Regions from separate parts of the Paenibacillus sp. FSL P4-0338 genome, predicted to be linked through region 2. Evidence: riboswitches for the same ligand, from Rfam matches in the RefSeq annotation. Region 2 holds a riboswitch; the other holds the start of a gene.
What was found. A riboswitch is a leader RNA that binds a small molecule or an ion and turns the genes downstream of it on or off. The one in region 2 is predicted to bind cyclic di-GMP.

Region 1 (16,591 bases), on a different contig from region 2:
ACAGCGCAGGCAGGCTGGCCCGGCATAACGAAGCGGGTCAGGCCGAGAAGGAGAACAAGGGGGAGAGAAGCTATGTCGTACAATGACGGACTTAACATTATGACGACCGGCCTCAGCTGGCCCTCGTTACAGCCCGGAGGACTGAACACCTATTTCAAATCTGTGTGTGAGCAGCTCTCCTTGCGGAACCAGGTGCATGCCCTAATCTGCAGCCAAGAAACGCCGGAGACGCCGAAGGAACTGATCATCCACAATGCCGGTGATCCGAAGGAGACCATCTGGAAGCGCAAGGACGCCTTCCAGCGTAAGGCGGCCTCCCTGATGGGGGATGGCAGCGGGCGGATTGATATCCTCTACACTCACTTCGCCCCTTACGGCATCGGGCCGGCGATTGAAGCGAAGAAGCGGGGAATTCCGGTCATTATGACCTTCCACGGTCCATGGAACGAAGAGATGAAGATCGAAGGTCAAGGCATCAAGCATAAAGTCAAAACAACGATTGCCAAATCGATTGAACATAAGGCTTACAAGCTGGCAGACAAATTCATTGTCCTCAGCGATTACTTCCGTAATATGCTGCACGAGCTGCACGGCGTGCCCCTGCACAAGATTACCGTCATTCCCGGAGCGGCCAATGTCGAGCGGTTCACGCCCGCCACGAACCGGCTGGCGGTCCGCCGGACGCTGAATCTGCCGGAAGGCGCAACAACGGTCCTGACCGTCCGCAGACTGATGAACCGGATGGGGCTGCTGCAGCTGCTTGAAGCCTGGAAGCAGGTATCCGAGCGGTTCCCGAACGCGATTCTGCTGATCGGGGGCAAGGGTCCGCTGCGCGGGGAGCTGGAAGAGAAAATATCCGATTACGGGCTGGGGAACAAGGTCCGGCTGCTCGGCTACATTCCCGATCATGAGCTGGCCTCCTATTATCAGGCAGCGGATATGTTCGTTGTTCCTTCCCAGGCGCTGGAAGGCTTCGGCCTGATCACCGTTGAGGCTTTGGCCTCGGGGCTGCCGGTGATGGCTACGCCGGTCGGCGGCAACAAGGAGATCCTCCAGGGCTTCCGGCCGGAGCTGCTGTTCAAGAGTGCAGCCAGCGAGGATATGGCGGAAGGTATGATTCATATGCTGAGTAACCGCAAGCTGCTGCCGGGCCGGGACGAATGCCGGAATCACGTGCTGGAGAAGTACACCTGGCAGCATGTAGGCGACAAGATTGAGTCTGTATTCCTCGAAACCTTGGGAAAGGGTGTGAGCGTAGGATGATCAAAGTCGCTTATATCGACCACACCGCCAAATGGAGCGGAGGAGAGGTCGCCCTGTTCAACATCCTCACCAACATCGGTGAGCAGATTGAGCCGCTGGTCATCCTGGCGGAAGAGGGGACGCTTGCTGAACGCCTGCGGGAGAAGGGCATCGATGTCCGCATTATCCCGCTGGATGAGAGCATCCGCAGCCGCGGCCGCAACGCCGTGAACCTCGGGGCTCCGGCTGCTGCGATGAAGCTGCTGGCTTACGGCCGTAAGCTGGCTCCGCTGCTGAAGGAGGAGAAGGTGGACTGTGTGCACACCAATTCCCTGAAATCAGCCTTTTACGGAGCCGTCGCCGCCAAAAAAGCAGGCGTGCCGCTGATCTGGCACATCCGGGACCACATCGGGGCGCCTTATCTGAAGCCGGTTGTCGCCAAGGCGATCCGGCTGCTGTCACGCCTGCTGCCGAACGGGGTCATTGCCAATTCCCACTCCACGCTGAATGCGCTGGAGCTGCCGCGCTCGAAGAAGACGCTGGTCGTCTACTCGGCCTTCGCTAAGGCGATCGGCGAAGGGATCGGCCGGCGGGAGCGGAAGGACTTCAACGTTCTGCTGGTCGGTCGGCTTGCCCACTGGAAAGGCCAGCACATTGTGCTGGAAGCGGCCAAGGCCTTCAAGCAGGACAGCCGCGTGAAGTTCTGGCTGGCCGGTGATGCCCTGTTCGGAGAGGAAGAATACAAGCAGGAATTAATTCAGCAGATGCAGCGGGACGACATCACCAATGTCAGCCTGCTGGGTCATGTGGATGATATACAAGGACTGATGAACCAAGCGGATTTACTGATTCATACGTCGATTACCCCTGAGCCGTTCGGCCAGGTCATCGTCGAAGGCATGGCGGCCGGACTGCCGGTCATTGCCTCCAATGAAGGCGGACCGGTGGAGATCGTGGTTCCTGGTGAGACAGGACTGCTGATCCCGCCGGGAGATGCTACTGTACTTGCAGACTCCATCACCTGGATGCTGAACCATCCCGAAGAGCGTAGACGGATGGCGGATAATGGCATGAGACGGGTGAAAGAGCATTTTGTCATCGAGAACACGGTCAAGGATATTGTCGCTTACTACAAAGGTCTGCTGGCAGTTACCTGACCTTCCCGCTCCATAATGCTTAAGGCTTGCATCATATCTGTCTCTAGCCATGCGTGTACTGCTTAATGATGCTGCTCCATAAAACTTTGAGGATGATTCACATGAAAATTGCGATCGCGCACGATTATTTAATCCAGATGGGCGGGGCGGAACGGGTGGTGGAGGTTTTCCATCACATGTACCCGGAAGCTCCGATCTTCACAACGGTTTTTAACGGAAGCCGCCTGACCGATAACCTCAAAGATGCCGATATCCGGGCCTCCTGGCTGCAGAAGATTCCGGGAGTGAAGCGTAACTTCAAAGGGGTGCTCCCGCTCTACCCCATGGCTGTCCGCGATTTGGACTTCAGCGGGTATGATATCGTTCTTAGCTCCAGCAGTGCTTTTATGAAAAGCATTCAGGTGCCCGAGTCCACCTTCCATCTGTGCTACTGTCATACGCCGATGCGTTTCGCCTGGGACTATGACACGTACATGGAGCGGCAATCGAATTCAGGTTTATTCAAAAGACTGCTCAAGGTGTATATGCAGCGGCTCAAGAACTGGGACCAGCGCACCTCCAAAAATGTGAACCAGTTCGTCGCCAACTCCTCCGTCGTGAAGACGCGGATTCAGAATTATTACCACCGGGATTCCGATGTGATTTTCCCGCCGATCAATACAGCCCGCTTCACCAGCTCCCCGAGCATTGGGGATTATTATCTGATTGTCTCGCGGCTGGTCTCCTACAAGCGGATCGATCTGGCGGTGGAGGCGTTCAACCGTAACGGGCTTAAGCTGTATATTGTCGGGGACGGACCGGACCGTAAGCGTCTGGAAGGCATGGCCAAGGGGAATGTATCGTTCCTGGGCCGGCTGGAGGATGAGGAAGTTACAGGGCTGATGTCCCAGTGCCGGGCGTTTGTTTTCCCGGGGGAAGAGGATTTTGGCATCACGCCGCTGGAGGCGAATGCTGCTGGAAGACCGGTCATCGCCTATCAGGCCGGGGGCGCGCTGGACACGATTATCCCATACGTTAACGGCGTGTTTTTCCAGCACCAGGAAGTTGATGATTTGCTTAAGGCCATTGATGAGGTGGAGTCCTATGCGTGGGATATCGACCAGATTATGGGCCATGCACGCAAATTCGATGAGCAGGCGTTTATGGTCCAGTTCAAGCAGTATGTGGAACAGGCCTACGTCAATTTCCTAAAAGGAGGATGAAAGTATGAAACTCGCAGTGATTGGTACCGGCTATGTAGGACTTGTATCAGGCGTATGCTTTACCTTAAATGGAAATCATGTCATCTGTGTGGATAAGGATGAGGAGAAAATCAATAAGCTGAACCGGATGGAATCTCCCATCTATGAGCCGGGCATTGAGGCCCTGATCGAAATGAATCTGCGCGAGGGCCGGCTGAGCTTCTCGTCCGATCTTCAGGAGTCGGTCCGCCGCTCCGATATCGTCATTCTTGCCGTGGGTACACCTTCCCTGCCGGGAGGCGAAGCCGACCTGAGGTATATCGAAGGTGCCGCTGCCGAGATTGCCCAGGCGATGGAAGGCTACAAGATCATCATGACCAAGTCGACCGTCCCTGTTGGCACCAATGAGCGTATCCGCCAGCTGATCTCCTCCCTCACGAATCATCCCTTCGATATCGTCTCTGCGCCTGAATTCCTCCGTGAAGGCTCTGCCATCCGCGACACGCTTCATCCCGACCGGATCGTCATCGGACTGGATAATTCGGCGCTTGAGCCGACCATGCGTGAGCTTCATAAGGGCTTCACAGACAACGTATTCGTTACGGATATCCGCAGCGCTGAGATGATCAAATATGCCTCGAATGCTTTTCTGGCGACGAAGATCTCCTTCATTAATGAGATTGCCAACATTTGCGAAAAGGTAGGAGCAGATGTCACCGAAGTCGCAGGCGGCATGGGGATGGACCAGAGAATCGGTTCGACCTTCCTGCAAGCCGGTATCGGTTATGGCGGCTCCTGCTTCCCGAAGGACACCAATGCGCTGATCCAGATTGCCGGTAACGTGGATTATGAGTTCAAGCTGCTCAAATCCGTCGTTGAAGTCAATAAAGGCCAGCGCTTCATGATTATCTCCAAGCTCCATGAATCACTCGGCAGCCTGCGAGGCGCGGTCATCGGCATCTGGGGGCTTGCCTTCAAGCCCAATACCGATGATGTCCGCGAGGCCCCGGCCCGTGAGATTGTTGAGGCGCTGGTGGCCGAAGGCGCCATCGTCAAGCTGTACGATCCGATTGCGGCCGATAACTTCCGTAAGGAATACGATCACCCGCAGCTCCGCTGGTGCGGACTGGCGGAAGAGGCTGCCGAGGGCAGCGATGCCGTCTGCCTGCTGACCGACTGGAGCCAGTTCAAGGAGATCAACCTGCACCAGCTCGCCGGAACCATGCGCCGCCAGGTGCTGATCGACGGCCGCAACGTCTATAGCAAAGAGCAAATCGAAGGCACCGGCCTCGAGTACATCTCCGTCGGCCGCCCGCAGATGGGCGGGCTTAGCGGATTCTCCGCTAGCGTGGCTGGCGCGGTGTAGACCTGCGGTCAAGGGCAGCGATCCACGGCGAGTCAGCCTTTTCTGGAGGAGCTGCGCCGGATCGGCTGCGCGGCGAAATGAAGGGGATAAATCCTCTTGAATGCGCTGAAAGTGGGCTGCGCGGTGAAATAAGAGGGATAAATCCCCTTGGATGTGCCGAAAGTGGGCTGCACGGTGAAATGAAGAGCACAAGTGCCCCTGAATCCCGGGAAGGTTGGCTAAATGAGTAAATGAAGAGCACAAGTGCTCCTGAATCCCGGGAAGGTTGGCTAAATGAGCAAATGAGGAGCACAAGTGCACCTGAATCCCGGGAAAGTTGGCTAAATGAGCAAATGAGGAGCACAAGTGCCCCTGAATCCCGGGAAAGTTGGCTAAATGAGTAAATGAGGAGCACAAGTGCACCTGAATCCCGGGAAAGTTGGCTAAATGAGCAAATGAAGAGCACAAATGCCCCTGAATCCCGGGAAAGTTAGCTAAACGATCAAATGAGGAGCACAAGTGCCCCTGAATCCTGGGAAAGTTGGCTAAACGAGCAAATGAGGAGCACAAGTGCCCTTGATTTCTCGGATTCGAGCCAAATGGAGCAACTGAGCAGCATTTGTGTCACGTACTTAAACTAACCAGCTTCTGCCGCCGCAAATTTGTGCGGCAAGCCCTTGGAACAAGAGTCTTGAATCCCGGTCTTGAATTCCATTGTCTTGGAATTCTTGCTTTCTCTAGCCGCTAGGTCAGCGGCGACGCCTTGGAACAAGCGGCAGCCCGGCCCCCCTTGCCGCTACAACAAGCGGCAATACCCGGATCTTTAACCGGGAGCTTCGCCTGCGGGCGAAGCGGATATGAAATCACAAGCCTGTTATGAAATGGAGCGGAGAGGAATTTTGGAGCTGTAGGAGCGGTAGCGTCCGCCTTTGTCTCCGGATATTATCTGCTGCAAGCAATATAATCAACAACATCTGGAGACAACAGCGGCCGTAAGCCCAAAATTCCTTGCAGCGACCCTCATAACAGGCGGGATTTTAACACACAGCCGCAATAAGAAATACCCAATAACAATACGATATGGAGGGTTCACTATGAAACTAGTACTTCTATCAGGCGGCTCCGGCAAGCGGCTCTGGCCGTTGTCCAATGATTCACGCTCCAAGCAATTTCTGAAGGTACTGGCAAGTCCGGCAGGTGAACCGGAATCAATGGTACAACGGGTATGGAGACAGCTGGAGGAGAACGGCATGGCCGGGTCCTCTTATCTGGCGACCGGACGCAGCCAGGTGGAGATGATCCAGAGCCAGCTCGGCAGCGAGGTGCCGATCATCGTGGAGCCGGAGCGGCGGGATACGTTCCCGGCCATTGCGCTGACGGCGGCCTACCTCTATTCCATCGCAGGGGTTTCCCCAAGCGAGACCGTGGCGATTCTGCCGGTGGACCCATACGTGGAATCCTCCTTTTTCGAAACGGTACTGCAACTGGAGAACACCATGCTGGTGAGCGGGGCGAACCTGGCGCTGATGGGCGTAGTTCCCGAGCATGCTTCGGAGAAATACGGCTACATTATTCCAACGGGTGCAGATGCGGGAGCGAATGGTTATCTGCAGGTCAGCCACTTCCAGGAGAAGCCGGACCGTGTGCAGGCCGAGGAGCTGATTAGCCAGGGGGCTCTCTGGAACTGCGGGGTGTTCGCTTTCCGTCTGGGTTACCTGCTGGATATCCTGCAGCGCAAAGGGCTGCCGCTTAATTATGAGGAACTGCAGAAGCAGTATAAGCTGCTGTCTTCCATCAGCTTCGATTACGAAGTGGTAGAGAAAGAAGAGAACATCGTCGTACAGCCGTATGCCGGATTCTGGAAGGACCTGGGTACCTGGAACACCTTGACCGAGGAAATGACCAGCAACCATGTCGGCAAAGGCTTTGTGACCGCTGACTCCGAGGGGACCTGCCTCATTAACGAGCTGGATATTCCGATTACCGTGATCGGGGCGAAGGATCTGATTATCGCTGCCAGCCCGGACGGCATTCTGGTGACGCACAAGACTGAGAGTCCGCGGATCAAGGAAGTGCTGAAGTCTTTTGAACAAAGACCGATGTACGAGGAGCGCCGCTGGGGCCACTACAAGGTGATAGATTATGTAAAGTATGACGAAGGCAACGAGGTGCTGACCAAGCGGATTTTCATCAATGAGGGCAAAAATATCAGCTATCAGCTGCATCACAAACGCAGTGAAATCTGGACCTTCGTCAGCGGGGAAGCCAGCATTGTCATCAATGAGAAGATGCATACGGTGAAGGCAGGAGATGTGGTGCGGATACCGGAAGGGACCAAGCATGCCATTCTTGCTCTTACCGATGTGGAGTTCATTGAGGTGCAGACGGGGTCGGAGCTGGTAGAGGAAGATAACATCCGTATTACTCTGGACTGGGAGGATATAGCGCTACATCAGTTCATTTCGTAGGTCTAACTTATCTATTTAACCATTTGTTACAGAATCAAAACAGGTACTCGGAACTATTTATTCGGAGAAATTCGCGTTTGCTCTACAAAAAAATTGCATAAAGACGATAATTTACGGTAAGAGGGATTGATCCTTCCAAAACGACAAAGGCAAACCTGATCGAAAGACAGGGACGCAAAGCTATAGGGCCTTCGCAAGAGTGGCAGCCTGGCTACCGAAAGGAAGAGAATATTGTGAAAACTTACCGTAAGTCTCGTTTGCTCTGCGCTGTGCTGTCGCTGGCCGTGGTATTGTCTGCTGTACCTGTGGGACTGGGAATCGCCCCTTCCACCGTCAAGGCTGCCTCCTCTGAAGGAGCGCCGGTGAACCCTAACGCCTCAGCGGAGGCGGTCAAGCTGCTGAACAATCTGTATGATATCTCGGGAAATGGAATCATTACAGGCCAGCATGACTATTTCGAGAGTCCGGATGAGCTGAGCAACAAGCTGAAGGGAACAAGCGGACAATACGCAGCACTGCATGGTTATGAGCTGGGAGCAATCGGTGGGCAGAGTGAGAGCGGAGTAGCTGCACAACGCAAAAATATCGTCTGGAGTGCGACGAACTGGTCCAGAGCGGGCGGCATTGTCGCCATGACCTTCCACCAGAATCTGCCAGGCACCAAGTACGAATGGTCCAATGTGCAGAAGCCGATCACCCAGGCGCAATTTAACAAATACGTAACCCCCGGAACGCCAGAGTATAATGCACTGATCACCGATCTGGATAAAGTAGCGGTCTCTCTGAAAAGCCTGCGGGATGCTAAGGTTCCGATCCTCTGGAGACCTTACCACGAAATGAACGGCGGCTGGTTCTGGTGGGGGAAGAAAGATAATTTTACAGCCCTGTGGAATATTATGTATGACCGGTTCGTGAACGTTCATCAGTTAAATAATCTGCTCTGGGTATGGAACCCGAATGCGCCTAATGCAAGCTCCGATCCCTATCCACGGACTTATCCGGGTGCGGACAGAGTGGATGTGCTGGCAGCAGATATATATAATAACGACTACTCCAATAAATATCATGATGATCTGACCAGCCTGGCTGGCGGCAAACCGATCGGCATCGGCGAGAACGGTGAAATGCCAAATATATCGAAGCTAAAGCTGAACCAGCAGAATTACGTGTTCATGATGAACTGGGGCAAGATGCTCTATGAGAATAACAGCACGGCGACAATCAAGAATTTCATGAATGACAGTTACACACTAACCCGTGACCAATATAAGGCCTGGTCTGCTCCGGCGGCGGCTCCTAAGCCAATCGCAACGCCAACGGCAACGCCGACGCCTACAGTATCACCGACACCAACAGCAACACCGACACAAACCGCAACACCGACGCCAACGCCGACGGCAACACCAACCGTTGCGCCGACTCAGAAGCCGGTCCCAACCTTCGGCGACCCGGAGAGTAAGCCTGGCCAGAATGGCCTGCTTGGAGAATACTTCAAGAACATGACGCTCTCGGGGACACCGGTTATGGTGCGTAACGATGATGTCATCAGCTTCAATTGGCGTCAGGGGACTCCTAATGCCGCACTGGGCGTAGATTACTTCTCAATTCGCTGGACCGGACAGATTAAGCCGGCTTACAGTGAGACTTATCAGTTCTATACTACATCGGATGACGGTATCCGCTTGTGGGTGAACGGCACACCGGTCATTGACAGCTGGGTCAAACAGAGCGGAACTGCCCGCACAGGAAGCATAGCCTTAACTGCCGGGCAATTGTACGATATCAAAGTAGAGTACTATGAGAATGCTGGCGATGCCAATGTCCATCTGATGTGGCAGAGCCCTAGCCAGGTGAAGGGAACCGTACCTGCAAGTGCGCTTTTCTCCAGAGCAGGCAACATATCCATACCTGTTCCGGCTGCAACAGCAGTACCGACAACGGTACCAGCAGCAACAGCAACGCCGGCACCAGTAACAACACCAACACCAGCAGCGACACCAACACTGACGCCAGTACCGGCACCAACGCCGACAGCAGCACCGACACCAACGCCAACACCGGCACCAACACCGACAGCGGCTCCTGTTCCCGTTCCTTCTCCTACAGCAACACCGGTGGATCTGCCGGTAGAAGTCCCTGCTGCCAATGGGTTGTACGCGGAATACTTCAATAACATGACGCTATCGGGCGAACCCGCTGCAGTGCGCACCGATGCGGTGCTTGATTTCAACTGGCGCCAAGGCTCGCCGGATGCTGCTATCGGTATAGACTTCTTCTCTGTCCGCTGGAGCGGGAAGATTAAGCCGCTGTACACAGAGACGTATCAGATTTATACCAATTCCGATGACGGTATCCGCGTACGGGTTAACGGTGAGCTTGTGATTGACAGCTGGGTGAAGCAGAGCGGCACCGAACGCATGGGCAGCATCAGCCTGACCGCAGGCGAGCTGTATGATATTCAGGTAGAGTATTATGAGAATCAAGGGGATGCAAAAGCGCGGCTAATGTGGCAGAGTCCAAGCCAATCCAAAGGTACCGTTCCGGCAAGCGCGCTGTTCCTCCCGTCCGCTTCCTAAGCTCATAAGGTCCGCAGCTGTGTTCATCATTGGCGCTGTTACTGGTTAAGACGTTACAATTATAAATCCTGTAAGCCACTCTTAATGGCCCTGCTTACCAGCAGGGCTACTAAGCTATAGAAAGGTAGATAATCCGCGAGGCTTAACCTCCGGGGCCTGCCTGAGAGTGTGGCTGGAGAAAGGAGATTACATTGAACACTTACCGTAAGTACAGGCTATATACAATTATTTTTCCTCTAATCCTTATCCTTTCATTACTTCCATGGGGGGAAGGGCGCAGTCTGCCCGCAGCCGCTAAGGTTACGGCACCTGCCGCCTCCGCTCCCATGGGGCCCATTAAACCCATTAATCCATCGGCCTCCAAGGAGGCTTCCGCACTGTTAAGCTATCTTAGTGATCTTAGCGGCAAGGGGATGATATCCGGCCAGCATGATTACCTGGAGAGCCCCGATGAATTCAATAATAAGCTCCGCACAACAAGCGGCCGCTATGCCGTTCTGCATGGCTATGAGCTGGGAGCCATAGGCAACCAGTCTAAGGAGATCATTGCCAGACAGCGTCAGGCTGTCGTGGACAGCGCCATACGATGGCATGAGGGCGGCGGCATTGTCGCCATGACCTTCCATCAGAATCTGCCGGGAACCGCGCCGGTATGGACCAATGTGCAGAAGCCGCTTAGCCAGGATCAATTCAAGCAGTACGTCACTCCCGGAACGCCGCAGTACAAAGCATTAGTTGCTGAGCTGGATGAAGTGGCCAAGTATCTGGGCGAGCTGCGCGATGCCGGAGTTCCGGTGTTATGGCGGCCCTATCACGAAATGAACGGCGGCTGGTTCTGGTGGGGGCAGAAGGATGATTTTGCGAAGCTCTGGGACCTGGTCTATGACCGCATGGTGAATAAGCATAAGTTGAACAATCTGCTGTGGGTGTGGAATCCGAATGCCCCCAATAAGTCGTCTGAGCCGTATCACGCCTATTTTCCCGGCACCGCCAAGGTGGATATTCTGGCCGCCGATATTTATGACAATGATTTCAAGCAGTCCTATTATGACAGCCTCCTGAAGCTTGCGGGCGGCAAACCGATCGGAATCGGGGAGAGCGGAGAGCTTCCAGACCCTGTCATCATGTCTCAAAAACAAAGCAAATGGGTATATACGATGACATGGGGCAAGATGCTGGTTGAGAATAACCCGACCGTGAAAATTCAAAGCTTTATGAATCATAAATACACGGTATCGCGGGAGGACTATAAGCTTGCGGTGGGTACCAAAACCCATGCGGCGGCTGTAAGCTCAAGGAATGGCCTGAGGGGCCAGTATTATGGCAATATGGACCTGTCCGGCACACCGCTGCTTACCCGTAACGACAGCACCCTTCAATTCAACTGGCATGGCAATTCACCAGCCTCCGGCCTGCCCAAGGATGCATTCTCGGTACGCTGGACCGGGACCCTTAAGCCTCTCTACAGTGAAAAGTATACGTTTACCGCTTCTTCGGATGACGGCATCCGCGTATGGATCGGCGGCAAGCTCCTGATCGACAGCTGGAAGAATCAGAGCAGCGCGGGCAAGGAGGGCAGCATCACACTTTCCGCAAATACCCCCTACGCCATCAAGGTAGAGTATTACGAGAACCGCGGGGATGCCAGCGTCAGTCTGATGTGGAGAAGCCAGAGCCAGAAGCAGATGATAATTCCCCAGAGTGCGCTGACGCTTCCTTAAGGAAGCCCCGCAGCAGAAGAAGCGTAACGTTATCCCGGTACAGCATAGAATTCCGGAAGAAAGCGAGGACAAGGGAATGAGGACTAGAGTTCAAAAGAAACCCGGTAAATATCTCCACAGGCTACTAAAATTTGCAGCACTGATCATCTTGGTTCTGTTGTCCGTCTCTATCTTCGGAGATTACGGGACGAAGGACGGTGAAGCGGATGTGGATCTGTCTTCATTGTCGGCGGCTAAGGATGCCGGTCCTGAGATGCCGGAAGGAACGGTTCTATGGAAGCTTGGCAAGCATGACGGCTCTGCCGATGAGTTCAAGGCGGCAGGGTCAAGCGGGGTGAAGAAGACGCTCAGCATAGCCTCAACCACTGCCAGGTCGGCAGAGCTGAAGTCACTTCCCTCCGGCCTGCACGGGGAGACCAACCCGGAGCTGCGGATTCAGTATGAGCTGGATAAGATCCCGGAGCACGGGGTCTTATTTCGCGTGAGCATTATCGATGCGTACAAATCCGTACCCCAGATGGGCGTATTCTCCAACCGTCAGCTCTCAGGCATCATTCAGATCGCCGGGATTGCCGGAACAGGCAGCAAATACGACTTCCGCAAAACCTATGAGCTGTACATTCCCAAAGAGCAGCTCATCAGCGGCACCAACGAGCTGACGCTGCGGACGGCCAGGGGAATCTATTCCTCAGAAGCTGAGGATAAGTACAACTGGTGGACATGGGATAATCTCAGTCTGGAGGCGCTGAAGTCTCCGATTAAGGAGCCGATTCACGGCAGCTATACGGTGACCGGGACGGTGGTCAATAACAAGCAGTTTTATTTTGACGAGGGGGCGGTTACGCATCTGCCCTATATTATGAAGTGGCTGGGCGTAGCCTACAGCGGCAATATCATGCGTACCAGCTGTGCCAGCGATGTGGGCCGTTCCTGTGAGAAGATGGAGGAGTACTACAAGGTCCTGAAGGATTACAATATGCAGGCCGTAGCGCTCTATCTGTACACAGGCGATATCAAGCTGAAGGCGGACGGAACGCTGCCGGGGGATGCGGAGAAGAAGCTGACGGATTATTTCCAGAAGTACAGCCCGTACTTCCAGTATTACGAGGTGGATAACGAACCGGGCCTGTTCAACCGTTCCAAAGCGATAAATTTGGCTATAGCCGAGTGGCTGAACAGCAAGGGTAAGACGATCGCGCCCCATTTGCAGACGGTTGCACCCGGATGGGCCTACTGGCCGGGCTACAGCGAAGACTCGTGCGGCAACCAGAAGGGGCCGGTGAAGCAGTGCGGAGACCCCGACGGCTGGGAACGCGACCCGAAGCAGCGTGATGAGCTGGAGGCGGTAACGGATCTGACGAATGGACATTCTTATGGCGATTCCTATATTTTCGGACAGGGCGGGAGCTTCACGGAGAACCTGAAGACCTTCGGGGGATCGGTAGACGGCCTTAGCAAAAAAATGCTCGCCACCGAGTTCGGCACCTCGGACTCTCATGTAGATGCGTATCAATACGGGGCCAAGCAGCGGACCTCGGCGGTGTTCGACCGGATTATGCGGGCACATCTCGGCTATGCGGATATGTTCGTGCAGCATGCCGCCTTCTTCAAGAATTTCAGCCTGTTCAAATACGGCTTTAATCTGGAGGATCATGATCCGGCGGCTACAGAGATCTACTACACCAAGGAAGGCGAAGAATCCCGCGTCAGTATCATGCGCAGGCTGGATCTGGCTTATGCCACACACGGCGCTCCGCTGACCTACCAGATCAGCAATAAGGAGGAGCTGAAGGATAAGCTGGTCTACGTAAGAGCAGTGGACACCTCCACGCTTGAGCCGCTGGCGGGGAGCAAGGCGACATCGAACAAGGTGCTGGTGAACTTCGTCAATTTCGAGCGCACCGAGCAGACCGTTAAGGTCAAGGTCACAATGCCGAAGAAGACAGTGTACGAAGGAGAACGGTTCGGCAAGGGCGATACTTATGAGGAGGCCCGCAGCTATGTAACCGGCAGAGCCGCTTCGCCGGAGCTGGAATTCACGGAGACGCTGGCTCCGGGAGAAGGCGTGCAGTATATTCTGGAGCCTTCCTCCGAGGTAGCGGATACGGCGCCGCAGGGCCTGAAGGCGACTGCTGTCAAGGGATTATCGATGCATCTGAACTGGCTGGAAGCCCCCGGAGCAAGCTATGAAGTGCTCCGGGCGGACGGCCCGGACGAGAAGCTGAAGGTCATCGCTACAGCGGTGAAGGGAACGGAGTATAACGACAGCAAGCTGAAGGAAGGCACACTTTATACTTATGCTGTAAGAGTGTCCGGCTCTGGTGTGATGTCAGAGAAGACACAGATTACAGCAACCGGACTTGTCCCGCTGGACCGGGCAGGCTGGAAGGTGACGTCCAGTGTGAGTAAGGAGGCTTCCAATCCGGCAGGTGCCATTGACGGAGACCGGCGGACCCGCTGGGATACGGTCAAGCATCAGGCTTCGGGGGAGTATTTCCAGATTGATCTGGGCGCAGAACATACGGTAGAAGCTATAGACATGGATTACCCTTTATCGCCATATGATTATCCGCGCGGCTACACTGTCCAGGTATCGGATGATGCCAAGAGCTGGAGACAGGTCGCAGCGGGCAAAGGCCAGCTGGAGAAGACCAAGATTACGTTTGCTCCGGTCAAGACCCGGCATATCAAGATTACCCAGACAGGCTCCGGCGGCAACTATTGGTCGATTCAGGAGCTGCAGGTGTATTCAAGAGAATGAAGGACGGCATAATAACCTCCGTGGAATTCAGCCCACCGGGGTTTTTTTCTGCCCTGGAATCATAAACATTATTATGAAGTAAATGGGGCTATGGCGGATACCCGGCTCCGGGGAAGGTGTGAACCGGTTCATGACTCATCTTGCAGATCAAATCATCCTGCTGCTGGCGGCTTTGCTGCTGATCGCCGTGCTCTCCACCAAATTCTCCACCCGTTTTGGCATGCCTGCTCTGGTCCTGTTTATTGCAGCCGGCATGGTGCTCAGCCATTTTATTTATTTCAACAATGCTTCACTCACGCAGATTGCCGGCATTTTTGCCCTGGTGGTGATTCTGTTTGAGGGCGGCATGCAGACGAGCATGAAGGATATTCGCCCGATTTTGAAGCCGGCGTTGTCGCTTGCTACACTCGGGGTACTGCTGACTACGGTGATCGTTGGTATTTTTGCCAAATTCGTACTCGGTGTACCCTGGGCGGAGAGCTTCCTGTTCGGGGCCATTGTCGGCTCCACAGATGCAGCGGCGGTATTCTCCGTGCTGGGCGGCAAAAATATCGACAAACGGCTAACCTCGACGCTTGAAGCCGAATCCGGCAGTAATGATCCGATGGCTGTATTCCTTACCGTGTCGCTGATTGAATGGGTGCAGCACCCGGATACTGCAGTCTGGAGCCTGGTGCTGTCGTTCTTCTGGGAGATGGGGGTAGGGCTGCTGATCGGGATCATCATTGGCAAGCTTGCAGTGTATCTGATTAACCGGATTAATCTGGATTCCACCGGGCTGTATCCGGTCATGGCGGTCGGCTTCGCAGTTCTGACTTACGGGGTCTCGGCCATGGTACACAGCAGCGGGCTGCTTGCCGTCTATGTTATGGGCCTGGTGCTGGGGAATTCCGAGCTGATGTACCACCGCACCATTATGAACTTCAATCATGGCTTCGCCTGGATGATGCAGATTGCCATGTTCATTCTGCTCGGGATGCTGGTCTTCCCGCAGGAGCTGGCGGCTGTGGCCTGGCAAGGGCTGCTGCTGTCTGTCATCCTGATGGCCCTAGCAAGACCGCTTGGCGTATTCCTCAGCCTGCTTGTGTCGCGGTTCTCTTTCCGTGAAAAGCTACTGATCTCCTGGGCCGGGCTCCGGGGAGCCGTCCCGATTGTCCTGGCGACCTACCCGCTGCTCGCGGGGCTGCCGCATGGCAGGCTATTCTTCAATGTCGTATTCTTCGTGGTCCTGACCTCGGCAGTGATTCAGGGAACCACCATTTCGCCTCTGGCCTCGCGGCTGAGGCTGGTGGGCCGGGAGCCTGGGTCCCAGCCCTCCTTGATGGAGCTGGTCGCGCTCGGGAAGACCGATTCCGAATTCAATCATATCGGAATTGAGCGGCAGATGCCGATTGCGGGCATGCAGATTGCAGAGATCGGCCTGCCGGACGATATTCTGTTCACGGCCATTATACGGAACAAGACCATTGTGACGCCGCATGGCAGCACGGTTATTGAACCTGGAGATACGGTATATGTGCTTAGTCCCAAAAGCAAGCGGGAGGAGATGCGCGCCATCTTCCGCAGCGGCTTGGGACGGGCGGCAGAGAAGGATATCCCTACGGTATAAGGGACATCCTACGGGAGGGATGTAAGCTTCTCTTCCGGTTCAGGTGATTTATGTCAATCCATGTGCTTTTGCAGAATTGTGATTCAAATTATAGGATAGGCTCCCGGAAGAATGCTAGAATGTGCAATACATCAAGGCTGCAGGACAATAGATTGCAATACGTAAAAAAGTATGTTAAATTGTATATAGATTTAGAATGAGTCTAAATACAATACGTTGTAAAATACACACTCCGGGAGGTTTTTTGAATGAGTACACAAGTTAATAGCCACACTGCACTGCATGCTGTCCTGAACCGTCAGACCGCGAACTGGACGTTGCTGGGAGTGAAGCTGCATCACTACCACTGGTATGTCAGCGGAACTCAATTCTTCACGCTGCATGAGAAATTCGAAGAGCTGTACAACGAAGCTGCGGGTTATGTGGATGAGCTGGCTGAACGGCTGCTCGCCATCGGCGGACGCCCTGCTTCCACCATGGCAGAGTACCTGAAGCTCTCCAGCCTGAAGGAAGCCGCGGGCGGTGAGAGCG
Region 2 (16,591 bases):
AAGAGCCGCTGCCGCCGGGTCCCTCATGCTTCGGCAATCCGGCTTTGGTCGCCAGCACTGTGTTATGGCGTCTGCCTTCAAGCGCAAGGCCGATGATCCGCTCCGATTCAGAGCCGGCATAGATATTGGCGGTATCGATGAAATTAATGCCCTGATCCATAGCGGTGTGCAGAATGCGGAGCGAGGTCTCCAGATCTGCCCGTTTGCCGAATGAATTGGTTCCAAGACCCAGGGCGGATACCTGCAGGCCGCTATTGCCCAGACGGTTATATCGCATGCGCTCACTTCTCCTTATCTAGTAGTAGTCTTAGCAGGAATCACGCACAAGCAGCTTGCCGCCGGACTCCAGGCGGCTGTCCTGCGACCGGGCAAGGTTAATCACCGCATGCTCCTCTTGGAGCAGCTCAATCTCCTCGCCCAGCTTAAGCAGCAGCCTGGAGAAGCGGCTTAGGACACTGTCTGTAATGTACCCGGTGTATTGTCCCGGATGGGCGAATACCTCAAGCATCTGCCGGAGCGGGTCCGTGCCGAAGCCGAACTCTCCGTTCATACGGCTTAGGGCAGCCTGGAAATCGCGGATCAGGCTGTCGAGATGGCTGTATTTATCCTCCAGCAGCAGCATAACCACCAGGCCGTAATTCACGGATTGCTGTCGGGATTCCACATTCTTGGCCAGCTGGCGCGCTGCCTCAAGCAGTCCGTCCGTCTCTGTCCGCAGCAGGCTTGCTAAGCTGTGCAAACGATGCTGCTGTACCCCGGCATATCCGGCGTACAGGCCGCTGCCGGTAACCTGGCCGCTAACATAAATGCTGCCGGTGGCTATAATTGTAGATTGGCGTATATCGCCATAGACGTACACATTCCCCAGGGCTTCGATCCTTACAGATCCATCCAGATCACCCGGTACAATGATGTCGCCTGCGAACATAACGTCACCGCCAGGGTCCATCATCTCCCTGGTCAGCAGACAGACTGGAGGGAAGTCACAGATTCGGACGCTGCTGTTTCCTCCGCAGATACGGGGTCTGCCTGTGTGCTTGGCTACGATATTACCACAGGGAAGGAGCTTGGCATGATTACCGGCAGCAAAGTAGATATCCTGCGGCGGGGGAGGGGGCAGGACCCTTCCGTCTGTGTCGAGGCCGGGAATGCCTTCTTCCGGCGGCAGTTTGCGGGCGAAGACTTCACCTGCAAAGGTAAAGGGGGCTCCCGGGAAACGGAGATACTCCATGGTATCCGCAGGCTTCTGAGCCCGGCTTCCCTGTCTATGAAGCATCCCGTTCCCCACCAGTGTATGCTCCGGCAGCTGCAATTCCAGCCGGGCTTCCTTGCCGGGCAGCGGGGCTCTTCCTTCAGCGATGCATACGGGAAGATATGTAGGGTTCTCCAGCTCCGCGTACAGGGCGGGAATATTCAGGTTGCGCAAAATAAAACGGTTGTCCAGTGAGGCGATAATCTGATCTATGGTAAGCGTGGACAGCAGCATTGCCGGGTTGGGCTGGGCACGGACGACCGCCTCGAAGGCGGCGGGGCAGTTGACCAGGTTCCAGGCGTACTTCTCTGCACGGTATAAAGTGAAATGGACCTTGAGCTTGTCAGGCGATACGGTAATTTCATACTGCGGCTTCTCGCAGATCTCCCAGGTAATATAATCTGCCTTGGTCACCTCGGTTGGCGCTGTAACGGTCTTCCAGTTGATCTTCAGGACAACAGGGTGGATCGCAGAAATGCGGGCGGGAGTGCCTCCGGGGAGCGGGGGAGTAATGAATATCTGGTTGTCCTGCACGAGGATAATTCCATTCTTATCCCCAGTTGTCCCGTCAGAAGCCCGGCCCTCCACAGAGAATGAATCCAGGAGACCTTTACGTTCGTGCATCAGGGACTCTACGAATTCATATCGGCTTGGTTCGATATCCTGCTGCGGCATGGTTGTAACCTCACTTTTTCGTATGATCAATGGCAATTCGTACAGAGAAAGAACATCATCAAGCCCGGGAGACTTCCCGTAAACAGTTGGCTTAAGTGGTCTCTATTGGCAGCCTGGCGACCGTAAACGCAGATTCCGGCGTTCTTAGGCCCATGGCTTTGCGTCCTGCCCTTTCGGGAAGTTTGCCTTTAGAAATAGATCAATGAGATACATCCTGTAGAGGCGATGAATTGTGATCGACTGTAATCGACAAAAAGAGTCATAAATAGTTCTTGTGCGGCATTAACTTCTGCAAACAAGCTTAATTCTAGTACTTAAAGAGCTATTTTTCAACTATATTATGCCTATTTATCAAAAAACTTAAAATATGCAGCTCTATTTCGACAAAAAAACTGGTTTCCCAGCGCTTACAGCTTATGGAAGTCATGAGAACTGGAAAAAGGGGGACGGTCTTCTGCGCCCGGCAGGTGGAAAAAGCAAAAAGCAGCGGAGGGGCATATGTTCACCGCAGCGAGGAGCAGGCTTTAAGTTCTAATCTTAAATGCGTCTTATATAGCAGTTGGATTTTGTCCACTTGCTGTTGGATGAATGCCGCCTATGGGAACAGCAGATGGATAAACAACACATATTTTGCCCACTTTTAACGGATTCCAGAGAATTCGGCGGATTAGATGTACTTTATCCAACTGCTTCAATTAAAGCGTATAATTCGGCTGAATCAAGTGTCATTTTTCCAACTGCTATAACTTTACGTGCTGCTACCCAAGCCACTTTACCCGCAAGCATCCTATCCCACCGAAAAGTTATGGCAACACAAAAAAAAGGACCCTCCCAAGCTTATAGCTTGTGGAAGAGTCCTTTTTGTATGAATTGGATGGCGCGTGCAGGGTGTGTCTTGACATGCTGTGGTGCGGTGGAAAGCGCGGCGTAATCGGCGCGTTCGATCTCTTCAAGAATCCGGTTCAGGTGGGAGAACACCGCACCGAGATCACGGAAGGCTGCGAGCGGGCACTGATCCTGCAGCTGCGAGAACCAGGCGAGCTGCACGTCGCGGGCTCTTCTCAGACTCTCCTGGAGTGAACGTCCGCTGCATTCGGCATCTGATAGCGTCCGTGTGCCATACAGGGCGATGCAGTCTGCCGTTGCGGTTACAACCTCCAGCATCCAATCAGCGGCGGCATAATGGGCCGGCAGCAGAGCGATTTCTTCGCTTATGGCTTTGACATAGGAGTGAACCTTGATGAGATGGGTGGTCGACTGTGTCAGCTTGCCAATGTCCTTACGGCACTGGTAATGAGACAGTGTGTAATGCATCTCCTTCTGCAGCCGGTCGCTCTTCTTCAGAAGCTCGCCGGAGCGCTCAAGAGCAGCCTTGGCTTGCGCTGCATCCCGGCCGCTTGCAGCGAATCCGGTTAAGGCATCGGATAAGGTCAGGCTGCCTTTCAGTGCCAGGTCCTTGACCTTGACGAAGCTCTTGGGCGGCACGATAATCATATTAATGATGAGGGCAATCAGCACGCCGATCAGCGTCTCGGCGACTCTCCAGACGATATATTGGTCATGATAGAAGGTGAGTGCAAGCACCGAGGTGACACCGATCTGAGAGACGGCCTGGATATTGATCCGGCAGGCTGTAGCCACCCCAATGCCAATCAGCAGCATCAGCAGAATCGACAGCGCGCCCACATCGAAGAACTTGCCTACGATCAGGCTGACGATGCCGCCAAGGACCACGCCGGTCATGCGGTAGACGCCTTTTTCAAGGGAGGCCTTGACGCTGCTCTGGGTAATCAGAATCGCCGCCAGCGGTGCGAAGTACAGGTAATGGTCCCCGTAGATAATGTGCACGGCCAGCCACGAGAGCGAAGCGGCGAGCGTAATCCGTATCATATATAAGGATAATCCGAACTTTTCAAGGCGCTCTTGTAAGCCCTCGTTCATGTTTGTCATCTTCTTTCATGTAAATAGGAAAAATTTTATGGTTTTCATCCGTTTTCATTATAGCACCTCAAAACAGGCCGGAGGCGGGCAAGATTTTACGAACTTGTTAAGTTTTTGTGCGTGATTTCACAATGTAAGCTATCGCATATATTGCAGGATTCCTTTATGCTATATATTGAAGTCTGCCAGACCAAGGCAGGAATTGTCGCTTATCCGTGCTGAGCATGCCGCTGCCGGATTGTCTCCCGCAAGAAGCGGGTAAAATAGGTTGTACTACATAAGTAAGGGAGGTTGTTAGCTATAGCTACCCCGGAAGGCACTATTATTTCTTTTGACCAGGTGATTAAGCAATACGACGACGAAGAGGCTGTACTCAAAGGCGTGAGCTTCGAAATTGAACGCGGTAAATTCTACACGCTGCTGGGCCCTTCGGGCTGCGGAAAAACGACCATTCTGCGTCTAATCGCCGGCTTCGCGGAGCCGACTGAAGGTTCGATCTATCTTAACGGCAAAAAAATCAACCACATTCCCGCCAATGAGCGGCAGGTCAATACGGTATTTCAGGACTATGCGCTGTTTCCGCATCTGAACGTATTCGAGAATGTGGCGTTTGGACTGCGCATCAAGAAGCTGAAGAAGGATGTCATTCAGCAAAAGGTGCAGGAAGCGCTGCGCTTCGTCAACCTGGTCGGCTATGATCAGCGGGCCATTAATGAAATGTCCGGCGGGCAGAGGCAGCGTGTCGCCATTGCGCGCGCCATTGTCAATGAACCGCAGGTACTGCTGCTGGACGAGCCGTTATCTGCGCTTGATCTGAAGCTGCGTACCGAGATGCAGTATATTCTGCGGGAGATGCAGCAGCGGCTGGGAATCACCTTCATCTTCGTTACCCATGACCAGGAAGAGGCGCTGGCGATGTCCGACTGGATCTTCGTCATGAACGGCGGCAAGATTGAGCAGAGCGGCACGCCTAATGATATCTACGATGAACCGATTAACCGGTTCGTGGCGGACTTCATCGGAGAGTCGAACATCGTGCCGGGTGTGATGATTGAGGACTATGTGGTGGAGTGGGGCGGCCACCGGTTCGAATGTGTCGATGCCGGTCTGAAGCCGAATGAAGCGGTGGAGGCTGTGATCCGCCCTGAGGATCTGGAGATTGTTACCCTGGAAGCGGGCAAGCTGAAGGTGCGTGTGGATTCCCAGCTGTTCCGCGGGGTTCACTACGAGATCAGCTGCTACGACGGCTCGGGCCATGAATGGCTTGTCCATTCTACCCGCAAGGCGGAGGTTGGCTCCGAGATCGGGCTGTATTTCGACCCTGAAGCGATCCATGTTATGCGTTTCGGTGAAACGGAGGAAGAGTTCGACAAGCGTCTGGAGGCTTACGCCGAGGTGGAGAGCCATGATGAGTAAGGGGAAGTCGTATTATCTCATCCCGTACTATCTGTGGATCGCACTGTTTGTCATTGCGCCGGTGCTGCTGGTGGTCTACTATTCCCTGTTCGATCTGGAGGGGAAGCTGACGCTGAATAACTACGTCAATTTCTTCACACCGGTCTATATGAGAATGATGCTGAATTCATTCTGGTACGCTTTTCTGATCACGGTGTTCTCGCTCCTGGTGGCGTATCCGGCGGCTTATCTGCTAACGCGAACGAAGCACAAGCAGCTGTGGCTGCTGCTGATTATTCTGCCGACCTGGATCAACCTGCTGCTCAAAACATACGCCTTCATCGGGATCTTCGGCACCTTCGGCCCGGTCAATAACTTCTTTGATCTGGTGGGTCTGGGCGAACAGCAGATTCTGTTCACAGGCTTCAGCTTCGTGTTTGTGTCGGTCTATATTTTCATTCCATTCATGATTCTGCCGATCTTCAGTGCTCTGGATGAGATGAATCTGTCGCTGGTGGATGCCGCGCGCGATCTGGGCGCATCGGGATGGACAACGTTCCGGCGGGTGGTTTTTCCGCTGACGATCTCGGGTGTACGCTCCGGCTGTATGGCGGTGTTCATTCCGGCGCTGTCGCTGTTCATGATTACGCGTCTGATTGCCGGGAACCGGGTGATTACGCTCGGCACCGCGATTGAGCAGCACTTCCTGGTTACACAGGACTGGGGAATGGGCTCGACCGTTGCGGTGTTCCTGATCGCGATTATGGCGCTGTTCATGATTCTGACCGGCGGCTCGCGGAAGGGGGTGCGCGGATGAAGAACAGACGCAGGGTTAAGAACAAGAACGGCATCGCCAATATCTATCTGGTGCTGGTCTTCCTGGTGCTGTACGCGCCTATCTTCTATCTGATGTACTACTCGTTCAACAGCGGCGGCACGATGCACAAGTTCGAAGGCTTCACGCTGGATTATTACCGTGAAGTGGTTGCTGATACCCGGCTGATGATTATTGTGATTAACACATTGGTCATTGCCCTCCTGTCATCGGCTATTGCGACCATAATAGCGGTGATCGGAGCGCTGGCGATTCATCATGTCCGCAGCCGCCGGGCCAAAAACACGCTGCTCTCGCTGAACAATGTGCTGATTGTCAGCCCGGATGTCATTATCGGAGCCTCCTTCCTGATCCTGTTCACGATTGTCGGGATCAAGCTGGGCTTCACCTCCGTGTTGCTCTCGCATGTGGCGTTCAGTATTCCGATTGCGGTCATTATGATCCTGCCGCATTTGCAGGAGATGAGCCCGACCTTAACGGATGCCGCCCGCGATCTGGGGGCTACGCGCCGGGATGTGCTCACGAAGGTCATTCTGCCGATCATCAAGCCGGGAATCTTCAGCGGATTCTTCATGGCCCTGACCTATTCCCTGGATGATTTCGCAGTTACCTTCTTCGTCACGGGCAATGGCTATTCCACCCTGTCGGTGGAAATCTATTCCCGGGCCCGGCAAGGGGTGTCGCTGTCGATTAACGCGCTGTCGACGCTGATTTTCCTCTTCACGATTCTGCTGGTCATCGGTTATTACTACCTGAACCAGCGTAAGAGCCGCCCGCCGGTACAGATTGCCGAGCCGGTGGCCGAAGCGGGGGTGCCTAGATGAAGCAGCTAGTCAATACGTTCCTGGCGATTCTGATCGTTGCCTTCGGACTGATGTTCCTGGCCTCCCGGCTGAACTCAGCCCAGGGCTATTCGGGCGGCAACACGTTGACCATCTATAACTGGGGCGACTATGTGGACCCCGATCTGCTGAAGCAGTTCCAGGAGGAGACCGGGATTACGGTCATCTACCAGACATTCGATTCCAATGAAGCGATGCTGACCAAGGTCGAGCAGGGCGGCACGATCTTCGATGTCGTCATCCCGTCTGACTATGCGATCGCCAAGATGCGGGAAGAGAATCTGCTGCTGCCGCTGGATCACAGCAAGCTGCCGAATCTCGCTAACATCGATTCCAAGTTCATGAATCTGTCCTTCGATCCCGGTAACAAGTATTCGGTTCCTTATTTCTGGGGGACGGTGGGGATCATCTTCAACCCCGACATGACGAAGGGGATTGATTTCAGCAGCTGGGATTCCCTGTGGGACAAGCGGCTGAAGAATAATATCTTCCTCGTGGACGGAGCCCGTGAGGTCATGGGTATGGCACTGAATAGCCTGCACTACTCTGTCAACGACACGAAGGAGGAGCATTTGCAGGAGGCGCTCGCCAAGCTGAACAAGCTGTCTCCGAATGTGAAGGCCATTGTGGGTGACGAGGTCAAAATGCTGCTCGCCAACGAAGAAGCGGCGGTCGGTATTGTCTGGTCCGGCGACGCTTCGGAGATTATGGATGATAACGACAAGCTGGACTTCGTCGTGCCGGAGGAAGGCTCGAACAAATGGTTCGACAACATGGTCATTCCGCGCACCGCAGGTAATGTCGAGGGCGCGCATAAGTTCATCAACTTCATGCTGCGGCCGGATGTGGCGGCCCAGAATACGGAATACGTCGGCTATTCCACGCCGAACGTGCCTGCGCTGAAGCTGCTGCCGGAGGACATCTCCGGCGACGAGCGCTTCTACCCGCCCGCCGAGCTCACTGACCGGCTGGAGGTCTACGACAACCTCGGTAAGCGGATGCTTGCCCACTATAATGAGCTGTTCCTGATGTTTAAGATGAATAAGAAGTAGCTGGCAGGCTGGAGTCAGCAGTGAAGCCCCCGTTTGTGCTTATGCGCAGGCGGGGGTTTTTGGTTTTATGTGCATTAAAAAAGGCCCGCCTTTTATTGGCGAACCTGAGCAGATGAACGTTCCTTTTTCAACTTAGCAATAGCGTCACTGACCCTTTTATCGCGCTCCGGATTGGGGCCAGGCATCGATTGTTGCACGTAATGACCGTCAGCATACTGGCGGACAACATCATCGAGATCAACAGTAGGATACTTCTTCACGATCATCACCTCTTTATGGGAAGTATAACATAATGAGACGCTTGGCGACAGTCTCGTCAATAACGATTAGGCCGCCGCCAAAATGTGAAGCCCCAACGATACTCGTGTAATAATGTATCAGCCTTGGCTTGATTTTTGATTGTAACGCGACAGCACCACCAAATCCAAGTTCAGTGCTTCGCTTGCAAGCAAAGGCGAGTAAATGCAATCCAACTCTACTAAACTCCTTGCGCTGTGAAGGAATGCTCTCAATAAGATGTACCCAGACATGATCTTCCTTTTCCTCAAAAGAAATAACCCCTTGAATAACTGTATTTCCGCTTACCACCATCTTATAGATTTCAATTCCGCGCTGGTTGAAATATATGGACCAATCGAAGCCTTTCTCCCAATCATGCATCTGATGCTGTATGTCATATGGTTGTAGCGCTAAGAAAGAAACAGGGTAAGTCTCGCCGCTGCGTTTATGTAATAGCACTATTCCGCCTCCTAACTCTCTAAATCACGGCAATGATTGAGAAGAGGTCGGATTGATGGCGCAAAATTCGGACGGCAGTTCTGTAGTCGACAGATAAGTCTGGTAAGATGTCCCCACTCCAGCCTTGCCTGGCGTTCCCCCTCAGGTCTGCTATTCAAGTGTCCGCTGATAAACTGTTCATGCGCTTCTTCAAAAGTCATGCTCCTCATCCTCTCCGGAAAATAGAAAAACGCCCCGGCTTCCCCACAAAGGGCAACCGGGACGTTCTTCGTCTCGCTGATTTTAAGTATAGGGTAAATGTTGGGAGAAGGCTAGAATGCTGTTGCTTTTGAATTTCGTGCTGTTCTAATTAAAAGTTTGTATTTCTCCATTTCTTCTTCTCCTGCTGTATACCTGTATTGTTCAAATAGATCCACACAAGTAATGGCTATACTCTCGTTGTTGATTTTAGCGGAGGATTCCAGGTTTCGCAGTACATTCGTAAACTTCTCATAATACTTATTGTGGAGGTAATAGGCTGCTAATTCAGCAAGAAAGCGAGTATGCTTGTCTGCCATAACTTGCTGGTTATATTCACCAAATTCAGAATTATACGTTCGGTAAGGGATGTAACTAGAGAAGCGCTCAAGAATATGGTCTACATTCCAATTATACCGATTTGCAGATTTAACAATGTTATACATTGCCGTGAATATCTCGTCTGGCTGGGTAGATATAAATTCCACATAATCATTCAATACCTCTAATTGCCCATCGAGTAAACGATACAAATAGATATTCGCTCTACCCCACTCTTTGAATTGGGCTAATATCCGCTTTGCTTCGTCATTAGTTTCTTGTATCCAACTCACATCTGTATAGAGGCTTACACGCTCTATCGCAGACTTATAGTCTCCATACTCCATACAGACACTTGATAGAAAGAGATGGGAGCGGAGAATATATAAATACAGCGGACTTGAAGGCAATCTTTCATTGTCCGGTTTACGTTTTGATCGGAGCTGGAGATTGTAACGGAGCGTAGCCAATTGGAGCATTTTCTCAGCAAGCTCGTTCACCTTGGACCACTTCTGTAGAGAGTAGTAGACATCCAGCAGGTCTTTCAATCCGTCCAGCTGATCCGCCTCATTCAGCCGGTCGATGAAGCACTCGAACAGGATGGCTACTCGCAGATTACTGCTCTGGTCATCACCAAGACCAATCCGGAACAAGCGGTATTGACATACGGCCAGCCGTTCGGAATTCTGATATTTCTCACTGGTGCTCACATTCTCGTACAATAATGCTGCTGCGTGCCACAATCCCTGCTCGAACAGCCCTTCTGCAACCTCAAATAGCATAGGGGCATAGACCAGATTCTCCAGCAGGTTCAGAACGACCTGTTCAACACAGTCGAGACGGCCGAGTGCCGCTGAACGCATAAGAAACGGCCGCAAGCGCCGCCAGGTGGGAGCCGAATGGTGAAAGCACTCGTCCACATATAAGCTATAGAAGTAGTCCTCCTGCAGGCCCATGCCCCGGGTAATGCGTTCCAGATGATTCATGGCAATCGGCTGACGGTCTTTAATGACACGGCTGAGTGTACCGGAATTAATTCCTGAAGAGATGGCAAACTGATTAATGGACAGGCCCTGATTAGACAAATATGCGGTTACCTGATCGCGAATCGTGGTTGTGGACTTCATACGAACACCACCTGACCTAATCCCAGTAATTAGATTTTTAATTTATTGGTGTAATAATATGTGATAAAATTCCAATGGTCAATAGACCGGATTAGTAGATACAGTGAACAAATGAAAGAGCAAGCTGAGGCCATATCCCGGGTTAAGTCTGCTGTAACGTTGAAATGCCCCGGTTCCCTTATTAGGATGACTGGGGCGTGCTTGATTCAGCTTGTACTATTAGAATGGAGCTTGGGTGCTAACGGGGATGTTACTTCACTCCGGTCCGCATACGGTAGCTAATCGGTACCTGCAAGGTCCGGCCCTGGAAGAATGCCTCTACCTCAGCCGAGAATTCGGCAATATCCTGCTCAAGTGAGGCTGGACTGAGCTTCAGGAGGGACTGAATACCACCCTGGCTGAGGGCCAGCCCGACATAGCGCTGAGCATCGCATGATTCTGTATTGTGAAAAACAATTTCGCGCGCGTACGTAAACCTTCCGCAGGCTTTGATCCGGCCCAGATGACCTTCCTTGTCCCATTTATTGGCCTGATCGGCACCGGTCTGAAGCTCCGCAAGCAGGGCGTCCGAAGCCGCGATCAGCCGGTTGTAACGGGCTTCAATAGCGGGCTGCAGTACCAAGGGCCAGTCACAGTCATAAGCTGCGAAGACTCCGCCTGGCCGCAGACAACGGGCGATCTCCTCAAGGGTGCTGTCCGGGTCCATCCAATGGAACGACTGCGAGCAGGTAATGATGTCCACGCTCTCCGTATCGAAAGGAAGCTGGTTAGAGTAGCCCTGCACAAAAGACAGGTTCTCTGCTCCTTGATCCAGGAGATGCAGCTTATCCTGAGCTTTGCTGAGCATATCCGGGTTAGGCTCCACTCCGGTTACTGCATCGGCAGCATCCTTCCACAGAAAGGTGGACAAGCCGGTACCGCAGCCAATATCTGCAACATGGGCAGGACGGCGGCCCAGATAACTGGTGAGCAGTTCAATAACCATTGGCGGGGCTTCCGGCCGGTAACGGTCGTAGTCATTCTGGTACCCTAGAAAACGGTCGATATTAGCCTTGCTGTTGCCTGAAGGAATCATGGGAATAGCCTCCTCACGGGATGGATTATCTCCTTACTTCATTAACGCAGAAGCGAAGGATCGACAGCAGGTACAAGCCCTTCGGCAGCGGCCCGGGTCAATAATGCAGAGATGGCTGCGTAGCCGTCTTCGCCCAGATTCATTGTGAATTCGTTGACATAGAGATCAATATGCGACTTGGCCACTTCCGGAGATAGCTCCTGGGCATGGCTTAGCACGTATTCCTGGCAGTCGAGAGGATGGTCCCAGGCATACTGTAGTGAGCTGCGAATCCAGCCGGTAATGGCGTCATGGTCCAGATCGCGGCGGGCAATAATCGCACCTAGCGGAATGGGCAGGCCGGTCTCGCTCTCCCACCAGCTGCCGAGGTCAGTCAGCAGATTGAGATTGTAGGACGGGTAAGTGAAGCGGGCTTCGTGGATGACGAGTCCTGCATCGATCTCTCCCTTTTGCACGGCAGGCATGATCTCATCAAAAGGCATAACGATGATCTCGGCCGGACCGTCCTGTACCTGCTGCGCTACCCATAGCCGGAACAGCAGGTATGCCGTAGAGCGTTCGCTCGGTACAGCAATTCTGCGGCCGGATAGCTCGCGCGGATGCTTGATGGCGCCTGCGCCTTTGCGCGTCAGTACGAGCGGTCCGCAGCCCCGTCCCAGTGCACCGCCGCAAGGGAGTAGCTTGTATTTGTCCAGCACCCAGGGGAGTGCGGCGTAGGAGATTTTGAGTACCTCAGGCCCGATGCCGTCTGCGGCAAGCCCGTTCGTAATATCGATATCGGCAAAAGTCACATCGAGCCGGGGAGCGTCAGGCACAAGGCCATGCGCCCAGGCATGAAAGACAAAGGTATCGTTCGGACAAGGGGAATAAGCAATATGAAGCTCTTGAGTCATTACAGCACCTCCCGTAAAATAGCCGCCGCCGCTGCCAGAGCGTCCAGCGCTTCATTGATCTTCCACGCGGCCCGGTCGCGCGGGCCGACCGGGTTCGAGATCGCGCGCAGCTCCAGCGCCGCGATCCCCAAAGCCTGGGCGGCCACGGCGACCCCGTGGCCTTCCATCGCCTCCGCCGCCGCCTCCGGGTGGCGCGCGGCAAGAGCCGCGGCCGTCCCGGCGGTGCCGGTCGCGGTCGATACGGTAAGCACGGTCCCCGTGCTTACCGTGAGGCCGGCCGCTGCCAGCGCGGCCGCAAGGGCCTGCACCGCAGCGCCCGGTGCAGGCACGGACACGCTGCCGAAGCCCAGCTCGGCAGCGCTGCGGAAGCCCTCCGGCGTCTCTGCGCCGAGGGCCGCGTCAAGCATCTCGCTGGCGACGACCAGCGAGCCTACGGGTGCCCGGCCCGGGAAGCCGCCGCCGATCCCGGCGCTGACGACGCAGCCGTACGAGCCGGCTGCCAGGGCGGCGGCGGTGCCCGCCGCTGCTGCCGCGGTGCCGGCGCCCGCCGCGATGACGTCGAAGCGGCGGCTGCCGTGCAGGCCGCGCAGGACCGCCTCGCGCTCAGCCGCGACTGCCGTCACGATCAGCACGCGCGGCCCGGGGGCTTCTTCCGCCGCAGTAATGCGCGCGGCGGCCCCGGAATGATGATGATCCTTCGATTGCATAATCAGCCTCCTTCTATAAATATTATTTATATTCCTCAGTTCATACTCACCTTTTGAAAGTGTACGCCGTTTTGGAGGGCAGGTCAAATGAGCAAGACGGTTATGGGAAGCTAAGGATGAGGGCTGAATTTAGAGGATCGCAAGGTATCTAATTCTAATCTTAATTATCGTTTTTTCGGGAATGAGTGTTAAAATAAAGGATAAAAGGAAAAAAATATACCCGGAAGAGTCTGGGAGTCCGGCAAAATAGCCGAATGATGATGATTAGGGAAGCGATAAGGATGTGGTTAATTGGAGCATATACTTATTGTTGAGGATGAGAAAGAGATAAATAGTCTGCTTCGCCAGTTTTTGACGGAACACGGTTATTTGACTACTTCAGCTTACAATGGGTTAGAGGCTTTGCAGTTCATTCAAAGGGACTGTTATGATCTAGTCCTCCTAGACCTGATGCTGCCCTACAAGAGCGGCGATCAGTTGCTAAATGAATTGCGGGAATATTCTGCAGTTCCGGTGATCATAATCTCAGCCAAGGATACGATCCAAACCAAGATTGAGCTCCTGCGGATTGGGGCGGATGATTACATCACCAAACCTTTTGATCTGGATGAGACCCTTGCACGAATAGAAAGTAATCTAAGGCGTAATCGAATGAACCAGGATTCTGCAGGCACCAGAAGTTTAACTTATCAGGATATTCAACTCAATGAGATGAATCATATTGTAGAAGTTGCGGGTCATGAGCTTGCGCTTACGGCCAAAGAATACGGTATTCTTGAACTGCTTATGAGGCATCCAGAGAAAATATATTCTAAATCCAATTTATTTCAGAGTATCTGGAATGAAGAGTACATGAGTGAAGACAACACGCTGAATGTTCATATTAGCAATATACGCAATAAGCTGAAGGCAGTAAGTCCGGATAAACATTACATAGAAACGGTTTGGGGAATAGGCTACCGCTTGTATAAACTTGACTAGCCCCGGATCGGATAAGGGATATAGGCTCATTTTGAAGATACCGTTTGCTCATGGCGCAAGCGGCTCTTCCTGTTGTGTGCAAAGCCCCGCAGGAACATAAACTTTATGAATTCTTTAAAAGTGGCTCAGGCAGAATTAAGAATTTCTTTAAGGTTACCGCTTAATGTAGTCAGTAAGGTTATGTAATTCAGCGTAACTGTAGATGAGGAGCGAGGCAGACATGAGTGACATCATCCTTATGACCAAGAATCTCACCAAGAAATATAATCATACTTTGGCCTTGGATAATATTAATCTAACCATTGAAAGGGGAAAGATCTACGGCTTCATCGGGCAGAATGGGGCCGGAAAAACAACGTTGATCCGTCTTATTGTAGGGTTGTCCTTTCCTACGGGCGGTGAACTGCACTTGTTCGGCAAGACAGGGAAGCAAGCCTTGCAGGAACAGCGCAAAAGGATCGGCTGTATGGTTGAGACGCCTGCTTTGTATCCTAACATGACTGCTGTGCAGAACCTGGAGGTCCAGCGGCTTCAGCGGGGGATACCCGATCCGCAGGTCATTAGGGAAACGCTTGAGCTGGTGGGTCTGGGAGATCATCTTACTGGAAGGAAGGCAGTTCGTAACTTTTCGCTCGGAATGCGTCAGCGGCTAGGCATTGCGATTGCTTTGCTGCATGACCCTGAGTTGCTTATTCTAGATGAACCCATTAACGGGCTAGACCCGATGGGCATCGCTGAAATGCGGATCTTGCTGAAACGCCTGAATGAGGAACGCGGGACAACGATATTGATATCCAGCCATATACTGAACGAACTGTATCAGACAGTGTCGCAGTATATCCTCATTAATAAAGGCGTTCTGATTGAGGAATTAACTCAGAGTCAGCTAAATGAGAAATGCAAACGCCACATTGCCCTTCAGACTAATCATGTAGAGAATGCCCTGCATGCTCTGGAAAGCCGGATGAATATCAAAGATTATCAGGTTATGCCTGATGGCACCATTAAGCTATATGATCACTTAGATGACATGGAGGGGATTTCGGCCACTTTAATGAAAGAAGGGGTGCTGATCACAGGAATGACAATCGCCGGGGATACGCTGGAAGGGTACTTCCTGGAGCGTATTGGAGGAGAAAAGCATGTATTGTCTCATTAAGGCGGAGCTTTATAAGCTGGTGCATGACAAGAGTTTTTTCATCCTGTCTGCCCTGTCTGTAATGCTTGGCAGCTTCCTTATGCTGGATCAGGGGCAGCTTACGGGATATGACAGTGTCTCGGCATCCTTATATAACGCACCTATATTAATGCTGCTCACTTGTGTATTCGGAGCACTCTACCTTGGCAAGGACTTCGCTGACCATACTCTGTACCATATGATTTGCGCAGGACATTCACGTAATCATGTTTTCTTTAGCAAGGCCATCCTGTTTATCGTGGGGTCCAACATCATCTTGCTATTGCAGCCCATTCTTTCTATTGCGTATAACACCGGAAGTCACGGATGGGGTCATTCTTTCGGGTCTGATTCTAGCAAAGTAATTGCCTTATTCTTTACCACAGCAGTATTGAATTCAGCGATGTGCGGAATTTCGCTGCTGATGGCCTTCATCTGTAGAGACATCGGTAAAACCTTATCGATTCCAGCATTGATTTATTTTCTGAACATCTTCCTGCTTAATGGTCCGAACGCTAAGACGATTGCACACTTTATTCCATTGGGGCAGCTGAGATTATTAATTGAGGACTCTTCATCCATAGGTGCGGCGTTGCTGGTCGGAATCATTTTTTTGATGTGTTTCTGCTTGGCGGCAGTTAGAATCTTCAATCGTTCAGAATTATATTAAAGGGGAGGATGCCATGAATAATCTATTGCAAATGGAATGGTACCGCATGAAATACAACCGTTTTTTTACCGGCAGTGCACTGCTTAGTATCCTTTACGGGCTTCTTGCCAGCAAGAGCTATATTGCTGATCTGACAACACACAAAGATACTATAGGCATATTTTATGCAATGGTTTACGATTCAACGGTCTGGCTGGTGTTATTCTCGGCAATCGTGGCTTTGCTGATGGGCCAGGACTTTTCGAACCGCACGATTCATCTGGAGGTCGTAGCGGGTCATTCGCGAATGGCAATATTCTTCAGTAAATGTTTTATCTACTTGGCTGTATTCAACCTTTTGATGCTGCTGGGGCCGGTAGTGGGGAGCATAAGAATGTCCTTTCAATTGGGCTGGGGGAGCTCATGGAATCATGATATTTTGTATATCCTCAGAGTAATTCTGTTGTCGGTGCTACTGAATAGTGCAGTGTTCTCAGTCTGTATCTTTCTTGCCTTTTTATTCAAGGACTCTGCCAAAACAGTATCTGTATCAATAGTTGTTCTTTTTATCAGTGCAATGATTATTGCCTATGCCGGGCCGCTTGGCTGGTATGAAGTTGTGCCGTGGCTGAGGTTCCTGCCTATGAATCAGGTCAGAGCCTCCTTAGCCTACTCGCTCTCTACGGTTCAGGTG

Region 1: linked by a shared signal. The riboswitch ahead of MKZ07_RS28630 (PA14 domain-containing protein) and the one ahead of MKZ07_RS21525 (flagellar assembly protein A) in region 2 are both predicted to bind cyclic di-GMP.

Annotation. Positions count from the first base shown of each region.
Region 1 is NZ_JBBOCG010000002.1:1,066,031-1,082,621, forward strand. It holds gene MKZ07_RS28600 (glycosyltransferase family 2 protein) at 1-86, shown strand, start outside; gene MKZ07_RS28605 (glycosyltransferase family 4 protein) at 73-1,263, shown strand; gene MKZ07_RS28610 (glycosyltransferase family 4 protein) at 1,260-2,399, shown strand; gene MKZ07_RS28615 (glycosyltransferase) at 2,501-3,601, shown strand; gene MKZ07_RS28620 (UDP-glucose dehydrogenase family protein) at 3,606-4,946, shown strand; gene MKZ07_RS28625 (sugar phosphate nucleotidyltransferase) at 6,020-7,393, shown strand; cyclic di-GMP riboswitch class I at 7,532-7,612, shown strand; gene MKZ07_RS28630 (PA14 domain-containing protein) at 7,627-9,969, shown strand; gene MKZ07_RS28635 (glycosyl hydrolase) at 10,161-11,690, shown strand; gene MKZ07_RS28640 (discoidin domain-containing protein) at 11,767-14,451, shown strand; gene MKZ07_RS28645 (potassium/proton antiporter) at 14,582-16,060, shown strand; gene MKZ07_RS28650 (Dps family protein) at 16,309-16,591, shown strand, end outside.
Region 2 is NZ_JBBOCG010000001.1:4,888,103-4,904,693, reverse strand. It holds gene MKZ07_RS21530 (aldo/keto reductase) at 1-277, opposite strand, end outside; gene MKZ07_RS21525 (flagellar assembly protein A) at 308-1,927, opposite strand; cyclic di-GMP riboswitch class I at 2,032-2,124, opposite strand; gene MKZ07_RS21520 (FUSC family protein) at 2,765-3,868, opposite strand; gene MKZ07_RS21515 (ABC transporter ATP-binding protein) at 4,160-5,284, shown strand; gene MKZ07_RS21510 (ABC transporter permease) at 5,274-6,080, shown strand; gene MKZ07_RS21505 (ABC transporter permease) at 6,077-6,922, shown strand; gene MKZ07_RS21500 (ABC transporter substrate-binding protein) at 6,919-7,992, shown strand; gene MKZ07_RS21495 (hypothetical protein) at 8,085-8,252, opposite strand; gene MKZ07_RS21490 (hypothetical protein) at 8,266-8,730, opposite strand; gene MKZ07_RS21485 (helix-turn-helix transcriptional regulator) at 9,042-10,415, opposite strand; gene MKZ07_RS21480 (class I SAM-dependent methyltransferase) at 10,666-11,490, opposite strand; gene MKZ07_RS21475 (1,4-dihydroxy-6-naphthoate synthase) at 11,532-12,383, opposite strand; gene MKZ07_RS21470 (futalosine hydrolase) at 12,383-13,090, opposite strand; gene MKZ07_RS21465 (response regulator transcription factor) at 13,382-14,071, shown strand; gene MKZ07_RS21460 (ABC transporter ATP-binding protein) at 14,292-15,230, shown strand; gene MKZ07_RS21455 (hypothetical protein) at 15,214-15,918, shown strand; gene MKZ07_RS21450 (ABC transporter permease) at 15,932-16,591, shown strand, end outside.